Regions from separate parts of the Paenibacillus sp. FSL K6-1318 genome, predicted to be linked through region 1. Evidence: riboswitches for the same ligand, from Rfam matches in the RefSeq annotation. Region 1 holds a riboswitch; each other region holds the start of a gene.
What was found. A riboswitch is a leader RNA that binds a small molecule or an ion and turns the genes downstream of it on or off. The one in region 1 is predicted to bind cobalamin.
Positions count from the first base shown of each region.

Region 2: it holds a riboswitch for cobalamin, as region 1 does, so the genes downstream of both, NYE45_RS07090 (ABC transporter substrate-binding protein) here and nikB (nickel ABC transporter permease) in region 1, are expected to answer to the same signal.
Region 3: it holds a riboswitch for cobalamin, as region 1 does, so the genes downstream of both, cobJ (precorrin-3B C(17)-methyltransferase) here and nikB (nickel ABC transporter permease) in region 1, are expected to answer to the same signal.

Region 1 is NZ_CP150270.1:269,287-274,217, reverse strand. Features, by position in the region: gene NYE45_RS01265 (ABC transporter substrate-binding protein) at 1-328, opposite strand, end outside; gene nikC (nickel transporter permease) at 343-1,176, opposite strand; gene nikB (nickel ABC transporter permease) at 1,177-2,115, opposite strand; cobalamin riboswitch at 2,281-2,475, opposite strand; gene NYE45_RS01250 (AraC family transcriptional regulator) at 2,553-3,380, opposite strand; gene NYE45_RS01245 (alpha-glucosidase/alpha-galactosidase) at 3,584-4,885, shown strand.
Region 2 is NZ_CP150270.1:1,624,022-1,628,952, reverse strand. Features, by position in the region: gene NYE45_RS07100 (ABC transporter ATP-binding protein) at 1-31, opposite strand, end outside; gene NYE45_RS07095 (iron chelate uptake ABC transporter family permease subunit) at 79-1,125, opposite strand; gene NYE45_RS07090 (ABC transporter substrate-binding protein) at 1,122-2,120, opposite strand; cobalamin riboswitch at 2,492-2,639, opposite strand; gene NYE45_RS07085 (histidine phosphatase family protein) at 2,784-3,443, opposite strand; gene cbiB (adenosylcobinamide-phosphate synthase CbiB) at 3,434-4,414, opposite strand; gene NYE45_RS07075 (adenosylcobinamide amidohydrolase) at 4,489-4,931, opposite strand, start outside.
Region 3 is NZ_CP150270.1:6,247,012-6,251,942, reverse strand. Features, by position in the region: gene NYE45_RS27990 (hypothetical protein) at 1-80, shown strand, start outside; gene NYE45_RS27985 (endospore germination permease) at 143-1,285, shown strand; gene NYE45_RS27980 (uroporphyrinogen-III synthase) at 1,418-2,254, shown strand; cobalamin riboswitch at 2,457-2,649, shown strand; gene cobJ (precorrin-3B C(17)-methyltransferase) at 3,053-4,931, shown strand, end outside.

The DNA of each region.
Region 1 (4,931 bases):
TCGTGTCATCCACACGTTCCCAGGTATCTGCAATTTTAGGGACCAACTTCATATTCTCGTCAAACTGAATCAGTGTCTCACCAATCGCTGCACGCGTAAGTGTCCAGCCGTTCCATTCTTCTGCCGGGTCCAGGTTGCTTCCCAGCCAGAACAGGGCCACATTCAGATGCGTTGGTGCACTTGTCGTACCATTGTCCGTAGCCGCCGACTTCTCCGTTGCATCCGACGAGGTCGATGGATTATTGGTAGTACCACAAGCTGCAAGCAAGAACACAACGAACATGGATACGATGGTGAGCAGGATTGATTTTTGTAAATTCCTCTTCATTCTGGTTCCTCCAGTTAAGCTGTATTTTTCTTGGGATCAAGTACATCTCGCAGGCTGTCTCCCAGTAAATTAAAAATAATAACGGTGCTAAATATCGCCAGACCCGGATAAATCAACAACCAAGGCGCAGTCTGGAGATATCTTCTGCCTTCATTTAACATCGCCCCCCACTCGGGGTTCGGTGGCTGCGCGCCAAGCCCGAGAAACGACAACCCCGAGATGGACAGCATCATACCACCCACATCCATCATCGCCATGACGATGAGTGGAGACATCATATTGGGCAGGATCGTCCTGCCGATGATCTGGATCTTACGTGCTCCGCTGAAAGCAGCGGCAGCGACATATTCCTTTTGTTGAAGGGAAATCACCAGGCTTCTGGCCATCCGTGCATACTTCGCCCACCAGACAACCGACAGTGCCAGTACCGTATTGAACAATCCCGGCCCAAGCATGCCCACCACAGCGATCGCAAAAATAAGGCCCGGAAATGCCATTAATGTATCAGACAACCGCATAAGCACCGTATCCGTCAGACCCCGAGCGAAACCGGCGATAACCCCAATCGCTACACCTAGTACGAACACAATGCTAATCATCATAAAGGTAAGCAGCAGCGAGGTTCTTGCCCCGTAAAGAAGGCGGGATAATACACAGCGGCCAAGCTGATCGGTTCCGAGCGGATATTCGGCGCTGGATGGCTGCAACACTTTGGCAAAGTTCGTTGCAAGTGGATCGTGTGGTGCGAGGAATGGCGCAACCATAGCGAGAATAATCCAGAAGACGGTCAGAGACAGCAGGAATGTGAACCAGCGATTTTGCAGTAATACAAGTCTGAAGGCTCTCATCTATACATCCACATCCAGTCGGATTCGAGGATCACGAAGATGTGTCCATACGTCAACCAGCAGATTCAGCGTGACATATATGATCGCCATCCAGATGACATACCCCTGAATGAGAGGATAATCCCTTGTAAAAATGGCATCCACCGCCATCTGGCCAACACCCGGCCACACAAATAAACTTTCCACAATCGCTGCACCACCTAACAAAGCACCTGTCGTCATGCCCATAAGGGTAACGATCGGCAGCAGAGCATTAGGGAGAATATGACGTAAAATAATGATCGACTCCTTCACACCTCTGGATCTTGCTCCGATCACATAGTTCTGGCTTGTCTCCTCAAGCAGGACCGTACGAATCTGTCTGCTGTACTGGGCAACAAGTGGAATCGCGAGTGTACATGCGGGCAGAATCAGACTGTTCCAGCCGGAATTGCCCATCACTGGTAGCAGCTTCAGCTGTACACCGAAGACCAACATGAGCAACATACCCAACCAGAAGCTGGGCATCGATAATCCGGCAAAAGAGAATAAACGAATAACATAATCAAGCCATTTGTTGCGGTACACAGCCGACAGCATTCCCAGTGGAAAGGAGACCAGAATAACCAGAAGCATGGCGCTTCCTGTCAGCCAAAGCGTTGCCGGGAGCCGCGCCATGAGCACATCCAGTACTGGACGATTGTATTTATATGACGTACCGAAGTCTCCGGTCACCACCTGTCCCAGCCATGTCCCATATCGATAGAGAAAGGGTTGGTCCAATCCAAGCTCTGACCTCACCTGCCTGACCAGCTCATCCGATGGCGTTACACCTGTAGACATGAGCATAAGTCTGGCTGGATCTCCAGGAGACAGATAGGTTAGCAGGAATGTCAGGAACGTGATGCCGAACAATACGGCTACCAGTTGTACTAATCGTTTAACGATATATCTGCTCAAGTGCTCAAACGCCCTTCCCCAAAACTTTATGTATGTGCCATGATGTCCTCCTACATATCAAAAAAAGCGTCCCTCTCCGTGTTACTGGATGAGGACGCCTTAAATAAACAGATTTTCAGAAAAAATCATGCTCTCTAAACACCTTCCTATCTCCCGTAGGGTACTACTGTGTTTGTTAAACCTGGCAGGTCTCCTGGCTCCAGAATCATCGTCACTTGTAGCTCCTTCCCGGTCTAAACCAGTGGATTTATCGCTACCTGACTCCTCTGTTACAGTGGCGGGACCGCGCCGGTATTACACCGGACTTCCCTATTAAGCTTCCACCCTGACGGGCAAAGCACCAAGTTCCACATATTCAATTACACTTCTGTATCAGTATAGCGGGACAACGATTAATGATCAAAACTTTTCTTTTAAATTTGAAGCAATAGGTGCATCTAATCGCGAATTCTCGAACCCTTTGGTGATACACCCGTCACTCGCTTGAACATCTTCGAAAATAGTAATGGGTCCGTATAACCCACCGAGTGGGCTACTTCACTAACAGAAAGTCCGGGGTTTTGAAGAAGTTCGGCAGCACGATTCATTCGATACTCCAGAAAAAAGGACTGTAGCGACTTGCCATAGCGCTCCTTGAACAACCCGGACAGATATGTGCGATCCAGTCCAACAGCGTGGGCAATATCCAGAATGGAGGTTCGCTGGCTGTACCTGTTCTCCATAAACTGAACTGCCTGCCGGATGTACGTCTCTTTGCTCGAAAGGAGCTGTCCTATTTCCTCCTCCACAGGAGATGAAGAGATTAATTCTGCCATCAAGCGGTACAAGAGACTCTGGTTCATCACATCACCTCCCGGACGTGTGGAAGCCTGAACCATCTCCGTATACAAGTGTTCCATCGTACTCGTATCATGGGCATCGTATACCGGTCGCTCCGGACTTAACTGGGCACGTTGCATGAATGCTTTGGCTTGTACACCCTTGAATCCAAACCACGAATACGTCCAGGGCTCCTTCGGATCTGCCTCATAATGAATAAGTGTATCTGGAAGAATCACAAAGCCCTGTCCCTGAGTGAGCTTGTACTCCCGATCCCCCATGTACACAGTGCCCCGTCCTTCATGGATGTAATGCACAACATAGGAATCACGTACACCCGGTCCCCAATAATGTGCAGGATCACACGCCTCCCACCCGAAAAACAACAAAACCAGCTCCATCTGTGTCCAGCCCGTGGGAACCACATTCATCTCAATTGGACTCACGCTATGCCTCACTCCTTACTTCCTTTCGCGGATTACTATCTGTATACCTAATTAAATTATAACAGCTAAAGTGGATAAATATTAGTTGAAAGCGGGAACAAAAATGGGATTATGCCATGTTTGAAAGGGGTTGAGCCATAGTTATATGAGCCGGATCGGCCTATAGTTGGGGTACAACATTTTTCAGGGAGGCTGAACTTAAGATGAACAAAATTACGTTTCTCGGTGCAGGAAGCACCGTCTTTGTTAAAAATGTATTGGGTGATGTCATGATGACCGAAGCACTGCAGGATTTTGAACTGGCATTGTTTGATATCGATGCTGAACGTTTGAGCGATTCCGAGCGTTTGCTGACCAGTCTGGCCCGTTCAATTGGAAGTCGTTGTGTCATTAACGTATATCATGACCGCAAAGAAGCGCTGCGCGGAGCCAAATATGTTATCAACGCCATTCAAGTCGGTGGATATGATCCATGTACCATTACGGACTTCGAGATTCCGAAGAAATACGGACTGCGTCAAACGATTGCAGATACACTCGGCATCGGCGGAATTTTCCGTAACTTGCGGACGATTCCGGTCATGTTGGATTTTGCCCGGGATATGCAGGAAGTATGTCCGGATGCCTGGTTCCTGAACTACACCAACCCGATGGCTGTGCTTACCAACGTCATGAACGTGCATGGTGGGATCAAAACCGTAGGATTGTGTCATAGTGTGCAGGTATGTGTGCCGCATCTATTTGATGCACTGGGGATCGATCAGACAGGTGTGGTGGCCAAAATTGCAGGCATCAACCACATGGCGTGGTTGCTCGAAGTTACAAAAGACGGGCAGGATCTGTACCCCGAGATTAAACGTCTGGCGAAGGAAAAACAGAAGGAACAGCATGACGACATGGTTCGTTTTGAGCTGATGCAGCGCTTTGGCTATTATGTAACGGAATCCTCCGAACACAATGCCGAGTACCACCCATACTTCATCAAACGGAATTACCCGGAGCTAATCGAACGCTTCAACATTCCACTGGATGAGTATCCACGCCGCTGTGTGAACCAGATTGAAGGCTGGAAAGAGATGCGTACCAAGCTGTTTGCCAGCGAAAATATTGAACATACCCGTAGTCGGGAATACGCATCGCATATTATGGAGGCTATGGAGACGAACCAACCTTACAAAATTGGCGGCAACGTCATGAACAACGGACTGATTACGAACCTGCCGCGCGAGGCATGTGTCGAGGTACCTTGTCTGGTCGATGGATCAGGGATCAGCCCTACGTACATTGGTGACCTGCCTCCACAACTCGCGGCATTGAACCGGACCAACATCAATACGCAACTGCTGACGATTGAAGCGGCAATTACCGGCAAAAAAGAACATATCTATCACGCCGCTATGCTTGATCCACACACAGCTGCGGAGCTGTCTATCGATGATATCGTAGCGATGTGTGATGAGTTGATTGAAGCTCACGGCGACTGGTTGCCAAAATACACGTCATAATAAAAAAGCACCGTTTCCTTTACTGCTAAAGGGGACGGTGTTTTGT
Region 2 (4,931 bases), 1.4 Mb from region 1:
CCGCATCCAGGGCTTGATGACTGCCATACATTTTACCAGCCCCGGTAACTGCAAATAGCGGTTCGTCCGAATCAATACTCATGGCATCATCCCCTTCTGCAGTTTTTTGTTCCGGTGTAACAGATAAGCGAAGAATGGTGCACCTACAAAGGCCGTCACCACACCAAGCGGTATTTCGGTTGGCGCCAGTAAGGATCGGGCAATGGTGTCTGCCCATACCATGAAGATGGCGCCACCAATGGCAGACAGAGGCACCAGCAATCGATAGTCAGGCCCCACAAGCAGCCGAAGCATATGCGGAATCACCAATCCAACGAAGCCAATAACACCGGATACGGAGACCGCTCCTGCCGTAAGAAGTGTTCCCACAGCAAGCACGGACAACTTCAGCCGATCGACGCCAACCCCGATATGCGCAGCTTGACGTTCTCCGAGCGCAAGAACATTCAAGGAACGTGCACGGCTCCAGAGAAAGATCAGCCCTAACAGAAAATACGGGAAAAGGATGGCCGTATACGACCACCCACGCAGAGCCAGACTTCCCATCGTCCAGTATATAATTTCATTAATGGTCTGTTTCGACATGGTCGACAGGAAGGAAACCACCGCTCCCAAGAAACTTTGCATCACTACACCAGCCAGAATCAGACTGTGTGTTGGTATTTTGCGCCCTTCACGAGCCAGGGACATAACAAACCACAAAGTTAGTACGCCCGTCAAAAAAGCTACCAATGGCAACGTCCAGATTCCGATCAGTGCATACTGCAATCCGAAGAAAATCAGGAAGGCTGCACCCACCGAAGCACCAGATGATACGCCCAGAGTGAACGGGTCTGCCAGCGGGTTCCGAAGAACCCCCTGGAATCCCGCACCGGCAATCGCCAGCGATGCGCCCACGAGCACAGCAAGCAGTACTCGTGGAAATCTGACTTTCCAGATAATCTGTTCGGCTGCTGCACTCCAGTCCGGCGTGATCCAGTCTCCGACCCATGGCAAGTGATGAAGCAGAATACCTGCAATGTCACGAATAGGCAAGGAAACCGAACCGATGCCCGTGCAGATGAGCACGGTTAACACAAGCAGCGCGATCCCTGCCGATGCGTACACGGCCAGTTTTTTACTCATTGGAACAGGTCAGGATAGATCGCTTTGGCTACTTCTTTCAGACCTTCGGTTACACGTGGGCCTGGACGGCTGAGCAGATTGGCATCTAGGCCGATGACTGCATCGTTCTTCACAGCCGTGATTTGATCCCAGCCACTGCGAGCTTTAATGATCTGATCCAGTGTTTTGGAGTTCTCATCAATCACATCGTTGGCATACAGAATCACATCCGGGTTGGAGGCAATTACGTTCTCTTCATTAATTTCATACCAGCCCTCTTTGTCCGAAGCAATATTGCTACCACCGGCTACAGTAATGAGTTCATCCATAAATTCGCCTTTACCCACAGTCCAGCCTGGGGAGAATTCAACGTATACATTTTTCTTCTCTTCCGGTTTAACTGCCTTCACTGCTTCAGTTACATCCGTCACATCCTGTTTCATCTGTGTGATGATCTCCTGAGCTTTTTCTTGATGATCCGTGATTTTACCGAATGTTTCAATATTGTTCATCACATCATCGATGGACTTTGGATCCGTTTTGAAAATGGTAATGCCCAGTTCACGCAGTTTCTTCACTGCATCTTCGCTCATGGAGATACCTGTGAATACAATATCAGCTTCAGCCGCAATGATGGACTCTTCATTTGGCTTGGTTACACCACCCATTTTCGCTTTGGTTGTTGCCGCTTCAGGATAATCATCATAGTCGGATACCCCTACAATCTGCTCGTCCAATCCAAGTGCGAATAGTGTTTCGGTCTCAGCTGGAGACACAGATACGATTTTGGCTGGTGCCTTTTCAAATGTGAACGACTCACCCGTTGCATCGGTAACGGTAAGTGGATATTGTGTTTTGAGATCCGTCTGCGCCTGGCCCTGGGACTGCTCCTGTGCCGGTTGTTGTGAGGTACCTGTACCCTCGTTCGTTGTTGCATTGCCACATCCGGCCAAAGCCAGTGCCAGTGCCGCTGCACTCAGCAGAGACGCTACGCTTTTCCAATTTTTGAAATTCATTCTGTTATTCTCCCCTTCTCTATTTGTACTATTTTGTTGCATCGTGCTCGAACTTCTACTACCCATGCCTTGGTGTTCCTATACAAGTTAAACCCATCCATGTTACACAAGCCCACTCCGATTGCAGTACCATCTTCCGATGTAGCTTTCTTGTAGAAAGCTTTAAGCGAACACTTCGTTTCTTCAGATCGGTTCTGCACTCTTCGTTAACGTGTAAATGTCTGGTTCATCTTATATGAACAATAAAAAATCCCTAATCCTTACGTCTAGGATCAGGGATGACGTCTCGCATATGGCGATATGGCATGTTCAACGTATTGTTGTGCATGCACATAGAACTGCCCGAAACGCTGTCCTTTCCTCGAAGGAACACCGGTTTGAACGTCCAGGGCAGGTAACCTGACTTACAGGAATTGTTCCTGATTTACAGTGGCGGGACCGTGCCGGACTTGCACCGGCTTCCCTATTTCACCCGTATGCCATCCATGACTGGATATAGCCATGAACCATTACTGCATGCACGCGGGACCCTTGGTCGCTGATATGGATTAACCCATTCAAGTGAGCCATCTGCATTCATGTTCAGGCATTATCGCCTGTCACACGTAACTGCAGGTGCTGATGTCACACTTCTGTTGTGATTATAGGTTATATTGCACATCCTTACAACCCGATTCCCGGAAAAGTCACCCTCGTGCCAACCCACTGATCTCTATGTTGTTCCAGCCGCACCTGTATCGCTTGCCCCGGAATCACCTGCGTATCCCAGAATTCCAGATTGGCAATGAGACGAGATAATACATACCGGATTACACCGCCGTGGGTGACCACAATAATGGTGGGCACGCCTGACTCAAGAGAGAGCATGGACGGACAATCCGACCCTATGCACTCTTGCAGAAATGAATCGATACGTGCAGTGAACGAATGCCATGACTCCCCCTCGGGCGGGGTGACGTCCTGCGGAGCATCGATCCAGTCCCGGTACTGTTGGTTATCCTTGAGTTGATCATACGTCGACCCTTCCCATTGACCAAAATCGACCTCTCGCAAACGCGGGTCCAGCTTGACCTGTCCCAATGGATAAGGCCCGATTATTGCCAGCGTCTGCTGACAACGGAGCAGATCACTGCAGTATACCGAGTCCCACGAGACGTTGCTCAATTGCTCGCGTAGCGAAGCCAGTTCTCTTTCTGCATCCGGCAGCAAAGCGATATCGGTATGCCCCAAATATTTTTTTTCCACATTCCATGCGGTTGTGCCATGACGTACAAACAGGATATTTCGTTGCTGTGATCCATTCTGCCCTGCAGTTACTTCCATAACAACGTACCTCCAGCGAGCCATATTCCGAGCGTTACCAGTGTACACAGGATTACAAAAGAACCCGCTGACCAGAACATGAGACGTGTCGTTCGCACAATATCCTCTGCTGCCATCGGACGTGTTGCCTCACCCATATAGGCACGAAAAGAAGCTACGCCATGGTACACATTATGTCCACCAAGTCTGATCCCCAGTGCTCCGGCCACCGCCGATTCAGGAAAACCGCTATTCGGACTTGGATGCAATCTGGCATCCCGGGTCACCATACGTGCTGCGCCTTTCGCATCCAGTTTCATGACCCATGCGCCTACGATCAGCAGGATGGCGGTGAGCCGTGCGGGAATCCAGTTTGCCCAATCGTCCAAACGGGCGGAAGCCCAGCCGAGATGCAAGTACTTCTCATTTTTATAACCAACCATGGAATCCAATGTATTCACGGCACGATAGGCCATCGCAAGTGGTGCGCCACCTATTAACGCATAGAACAAAGGGGACACGATGGCATCCACAATATTCTCCGCTACCGTCTCCACCGTTCCTCGCACGACCTCCGGTTCATCCAGATGAGCTGTATCACGTCCAACAATCATGCCAAGTGAACGTCTTGCAGTAGGCCAATCCTTCTGAATCAGATGGTGATATACCTCCATGCCTGCATCCTTCAACCCTTTGGAAGCAATTGTGGTCGCAATAAGCACTACCTCAGCCACTGCTGCTACGACGGGATGAATGAGACCCACCACATATACGAACCCCCAGGTAATTACAAACGCCCCACCTGCAATCAGCAGCGGAAATAATAAACCAGCCCTCTTCAGCCCGGAATCCGTGCTCACATGGGAACGAATGCTACGCTCTAGCGCAGAGATTGCCTTCCCCATGCCGATCACCGGATGAGGAATCCAACGCGGATCACCGATGCATCGATCAAGTATGTATGCCCCTATAATAATCCAGGCACCTGCCATTCCCGTCCAGAACGGCCAGGAGGCCAGTTGCCCTATCTGAAATGTCATTTCACCCTGTTCCTCTCTTTCCACTGCTATCCCGCTTGCAGGCTTTCCGTGATCGTGTCATACACCAACCTGCCAATAGCCGCACCAATAACCGTAGCCGTTCCCGCATAAGCAATTAGCGGCTTGTGCTCGTGCACCTGACTCACCGCAAGTACAATGGCATCCGTAGTCGTTCCAGTGGCCAGCAATCCATTTTCTGAATCCGTAACACCAAAATCAGCCAGCGCCGCCGCTTTGGCTTCCACCGCAGTCTGAATCGCATTCACCATCGCACCCGATGTCATTCGTCCGTTGAACCATAACATGACATTAATCGTGCCGGGGATATATGGCTTCATGAATTGAGATTTAATTGTAGATTTTAAAGGCTCTACGGCAACAGTCTCGTTTCCCTCCGTATCAAATACAGTTCTTGCGGAACCTGCTCGCGCAGCATTGGACACCCCGGCTGTTGTACAACACAAAATTC
Region 3 (4,931 bases), 800 kb from region 1:
ATATAACCCATTTGAGCAAAACCTTTTTTGTAGCGGTATGGATCAGCCATGTTATTCAGCGATTCTTACCGTTACCATAGATGCAGACTAAGGATGGTGCGGAGTACAGATTAAATAATAAATGATGGAAAGGAGGCACGGTATGAATCAGAGTGTGACTCATCGACAGATCGTGCTGCTTGTGCTGCTGCTCAGTATTACGGGCACGTTGATTCAACCCCATGCACAGGCCATCTTTTATGCGGAACAGCACGCTTACCTCTCGTATGTACCAGTTGTTTTGGTGATGATTGTATCCATGTGGATGATCAGCCGGGTTCAGCGGAGATTTCCCAACCAGGATCTGTTTGAAGCGTTAGCTGACAGGTTCCCCTTGTTGGGAAGACTCGCAGGCGTCATGTACATTCTGTTTTTTTTCTTCGTATTTGCAAGAGATATCCGATTAATTGGTGATTACGTCAGCATAACCTTGCTGGAGACGACACCGATCTCAATTGTGGTATTGTCACTTATGATTATGGCGGTATTTATCGTCAGAGGTGGGCTGGGCTCGTTGATCGGGATGGCAGAACTGTATGTTACCCTGTTCCTGTTGAATTCTGTAATTGTGCCTTTCATGCTGATTCAGCAAGTGAATATGGATAATCTGATGCCCTACTTTCATGTCGATCCGGCGGGTGTGGGTAAAGGGAGCTGGTACATATTTTCTTTTTATGGCGAGATGATCGCATTGCCTTTCGTCGTCAAGGGCAGTGATTTTCGCTTCAAGCCTGTGTTCTGGGGGATGATTATTTCCGGATTGCTGATGATGCTGATCATGGTGGAAACCATCACGTCGATTGGTGTGCCGATCGCCTCCAGACTGGTATACCCTTCGTATGAACTGGCAAGGCAGTTGCAAATCAGTGACTTTCTGGACCGGTTTGACCTGGCGCTGGCAGCGGCAACCTTGCCTACCATGATTACGAAAATTGCATTTGATCTGTATTTTGTCTGCTGGGGATTGAAGCGAATGATCCCGAACGTATCGGGAAAGGTCATGACAGGTCCAGTCGCGCTGGTGGGTTTTGTCTGTGCCTTCTGGTTTTTCAGAAACGCAATTCAGCTCTATCGATTTACTCGGGAATGGACATGGATCGCCATTGTATTTGAAGTGCTGTTCCCTCTCGTGCTGTTTCTATTCCTTCGTCCTCGCAAAAAGAAGGCACAAGAATCGAAAGATTCCATGAAGGACGTGGAGAAAGGACGGAAGGATTCTCACGGTGGAGAACTCCAGCCTTCCTGATACATTCCATCAAAAATCGTTATAGATGAACGGGCAAAAAGAGGGGAAGTGCAGTTTCCCTTCACAGAAGTACCCTGTATACTGTAGTCAGACTGAGATGAACATTCGGCTGAACTAACGGGGGGAACATGAATGGCTCAACATTTGGCAGGTGTACGTGTAGCATTGACAGGACCACGAAAATCGAAAGAAATGTCCTTACTGGTTGAAAAAATGGGTGGAATCCCGCTTGTGCGACCGGCACAGGGAACGGTATTTCTGGATGACCGGAATATCAGGGACGGGCTGGTATCCTGGATCTCGGACCCGCCGGACTGGGCGGTATTGACCACGGGCATGGGATTGGACGCGTTGTTTGAGATGGCCGAGGATATGGAAGTGGCGGGAAAATTACTGGATGCATTGTCGGAATCGCCGATTGCAGCCAGAGGGTACAAGACAGTAAATGCACTCAGAAAGCGCAAGTTAACGCCGCTGGTACGGGATGATGATGGTAGTACGGACGGGCTCATTCGTGAGTTTGCATCCCATGATCTTAAGGGTAAAAAGGTCATGTTGCAGCTTCATGGGGAGACAGCTCCCAAGCTTGTAGCCTGGTTGGAAGAACAAGGGGCGATCGTTCGTCAAGTGCTCCCTTATCGCCATGTACCGCCGGAAGTGGCAGAGCTGGAACAACTTTTGAATGAGATTATACAGCGTGAGGTTGATGCAGTTGCCTTCACGAGTGGACCTCAGGTCCGATTTCTGACCGAATATGCGGCATCGCAGGACAAGCTTGAACCGATGCTCGCAGCCTTCAGACAAGGTGTAATCCCTGCCTCTGTAGGGAAAGTCACAGCAAACTCCATGCGTGAAGAGGGCATTGAGGCGCTGGTCATTCCAGAGGAAGAGAAGATGGGCGCACTCATCGTTGAACTCGGACGTTACTTTGCGGCGGGTCATATGGACAAGATCCGTGGCCTGCAATAACAGTTGATCAATGTGTATTAACGTGCATTCAATCCTAAGGTAGTTGGATGATTTAAAACGAATCGTATATGTATATGTTACTCCTGGTTCTGATCCGATTTCTGGATCAGGACTTTTTTCTGTTTTGTCTGAAAATAGAAGATTGGACAAGTATCATAAGCATGGACATTATTTCCTGAGCGGTGTTATTATGAAAACAATATTGAATGAAAACAAGCAAGGTGCTCTTGCGTGCAGCAAGAGGTAACAGGGAATCGGGTGAAAGTCCCGAGCGGTCCCGCCACTGTAATGGTGAAGCCCTTTTTGATCCAAGTCACTCGCAAAAAGCCGGGGAAGACAGAAAAGGAAGCTGATGATCCAAAGCCAGGAGACCTACCTTGCATGTGTCACCGAACCCTTCGCGGAAAGGAATGGTGTACGAAGAATCAGGAATTGGGCGAACAAGCGGTTCGCCCGGCTGGCCCCCTTGGCCACATAGTCACAGGATTACCCTCCGGGAGTCTGGGACTGTGTTCTTGAGTGTACGTACATGCGTATCCCATCCGTTATAAGGATGGGATTTTTTTGTTTTTTACATGAAAGTTATATCCCTATGATCTTTAGTTTTGTGTTGGGAAGTTAAAGGTTGAGGAATAGATCAGTTTGATCATACAGGTAGTTTATAAGAGCTAGGTTCGATGCTCTGAGTCAACGGAGCTGACGAATTGAACATGCAGTACAGTTTGGGGAGAAGGTCGGCATTGCCGCCCTTCTTCACTGTTTAATCCGTACGACAAGTGTGATGGAGGAGGAGAAGCAATGCAAGGTCAAGGCAAGCTGCTGATTATCGGGTTCGGTCCGGGAGCGATGGAACATATCACGAAGCGGGCACTCGAGGCACTTCAGGAGAGCGAGGTTATTATCGGATACAACACTTATGTGGATCTTATCCGACCTCTATTGAACGGGCAAGCGATTGTACGCACGGGCATGACGGAGGAAGTAAGCCGTGCACAAGAGGCGGTCCGACAGGCGGAGATGGGTAAAGTTGTTGCCGTAATCTCCAGTGGTGACGCAGGTGTATATGGCATGGCAGGTCTGGTGTACGAGGTGCTGATGGAGCAAGGCTGGAAGCCGGATACCGGTGTCGCCGTGGAAGTTATTCCGGGCGTATCGGCCATTCAGTCTTGTGCTTCACTGCTGGGTGCCCCCGTCATGCATGATGCATGTACGATCAGCCTTAGTGACCACCTTACACCGTGGGAGACGATTATCCGCAGGGTCGAAGCCGCAGCGTCAGCTGATTTTGTCATTGCTCTGTACAATCCACGCAGTGGACGGCGTACACGGCAGATCGTGGAGACGCAGGAAATGATCCTGCGTTATCGTGATCCACAGACCCCGGTTGGTCTGGTGAAAAGCGCTTATCGTGAGCGTCAGGACGTTGTCATGACCACTCTGGAGGATATGCTGAATCATGATATCGGCATGCTGACGACGGTGATTATCGGCAACTCCTCGACCATGATGTACGAAGGACTCATGGTCACACCGCGTGGGTATCAGCGGAAATACACGCTGAACACCGCGGAACAGTCGCTCAGACCTCATGAGCGACTGCGCACGGAAGCCGAGCCATGGTCGCTCGGCGCAAGGGAAGCCCGCGCTGCCGCCTCCGGCGAGGCAGCGGGCGAGAGCGTGGCCAGCGATGCAGCGGCCGCGCAGCCACAGGCGGAGCCAGCCCTGCGTGGCGCAAGCGCCGGAGCGGGCACGGCCCCGCAAGGGCAGCCGCCCGCTGGCGCCGGGGCTGCTGCCGCTATGCCTGCGGCAAGCCCGGCGAGCAGCGCTGGCGGCACCGCCGTGCTTGCCGGCGAGCGACCTGCGCCCGTTGCGGCAGAGGCCGCTCCGGGCCGAGTCGCCGAAGCGCCACGCGCCGGGGCAGCTGCGCTCGCCGCCGAGGCGCTGACGCGGCTCGCGGCAGGCGGTGCGCTCGCGGGCGAATCGGCGAGCCGCTGGCTAGATGCAGCAGCGCCGAGCGGAGCGGCAAGTGCACCGCAGGCCGCGACCGCAACAGCGGTACGCACTGCGCCCGAGCCTGGGCGCAAGGCGCCGCTGTTCGAAGTTGGCGTCTCGCCCGGCGTGGGCAACAAAAAATTCACCGCAGCCCAGATGGCGCTGCTGGCGCAGTGCGCAAGTGAAGACGGTGAGCTGGAGTACACGCCGGAGCACCAGATTATTTTGAGAGTGCCGACGTTTGAACCGGACTCGTTGGTTGAAGAGCTGCGTGCAGCGAATTTTATCGTTGTGCCGATCGGCGATGTCATCAAGGTGAAGGCCTGTGACTTCTGCAACATGGAGAAGGACGATGCTGTACCGATGGCTAACCATTTACAAGCCGTGATTGGCGGACTGGGTGCACCCAAAGAAACGAGTGTGGCGCTGAATGGCTGTGGTATGGCATGTTACGGGGCAGTGCTGGAGGATATCGGTATCGTGTATCGCAAAGGTGCATATGACCTGTTCCTCGGCGGCAAGAAGTTCGGACGTAATGCTCACCCTGCCCAGCCCGTGGCGGAGGGAATTCCGGGTGACCAGATTGGTGGGATTGTGGAACGCATTGTAGCCGATTACAAGGAAAAAGGCCATCCGAACGAGCGATTCCACAAATTCTTCAAACGAGTCGGTGTGATTCAGGGCT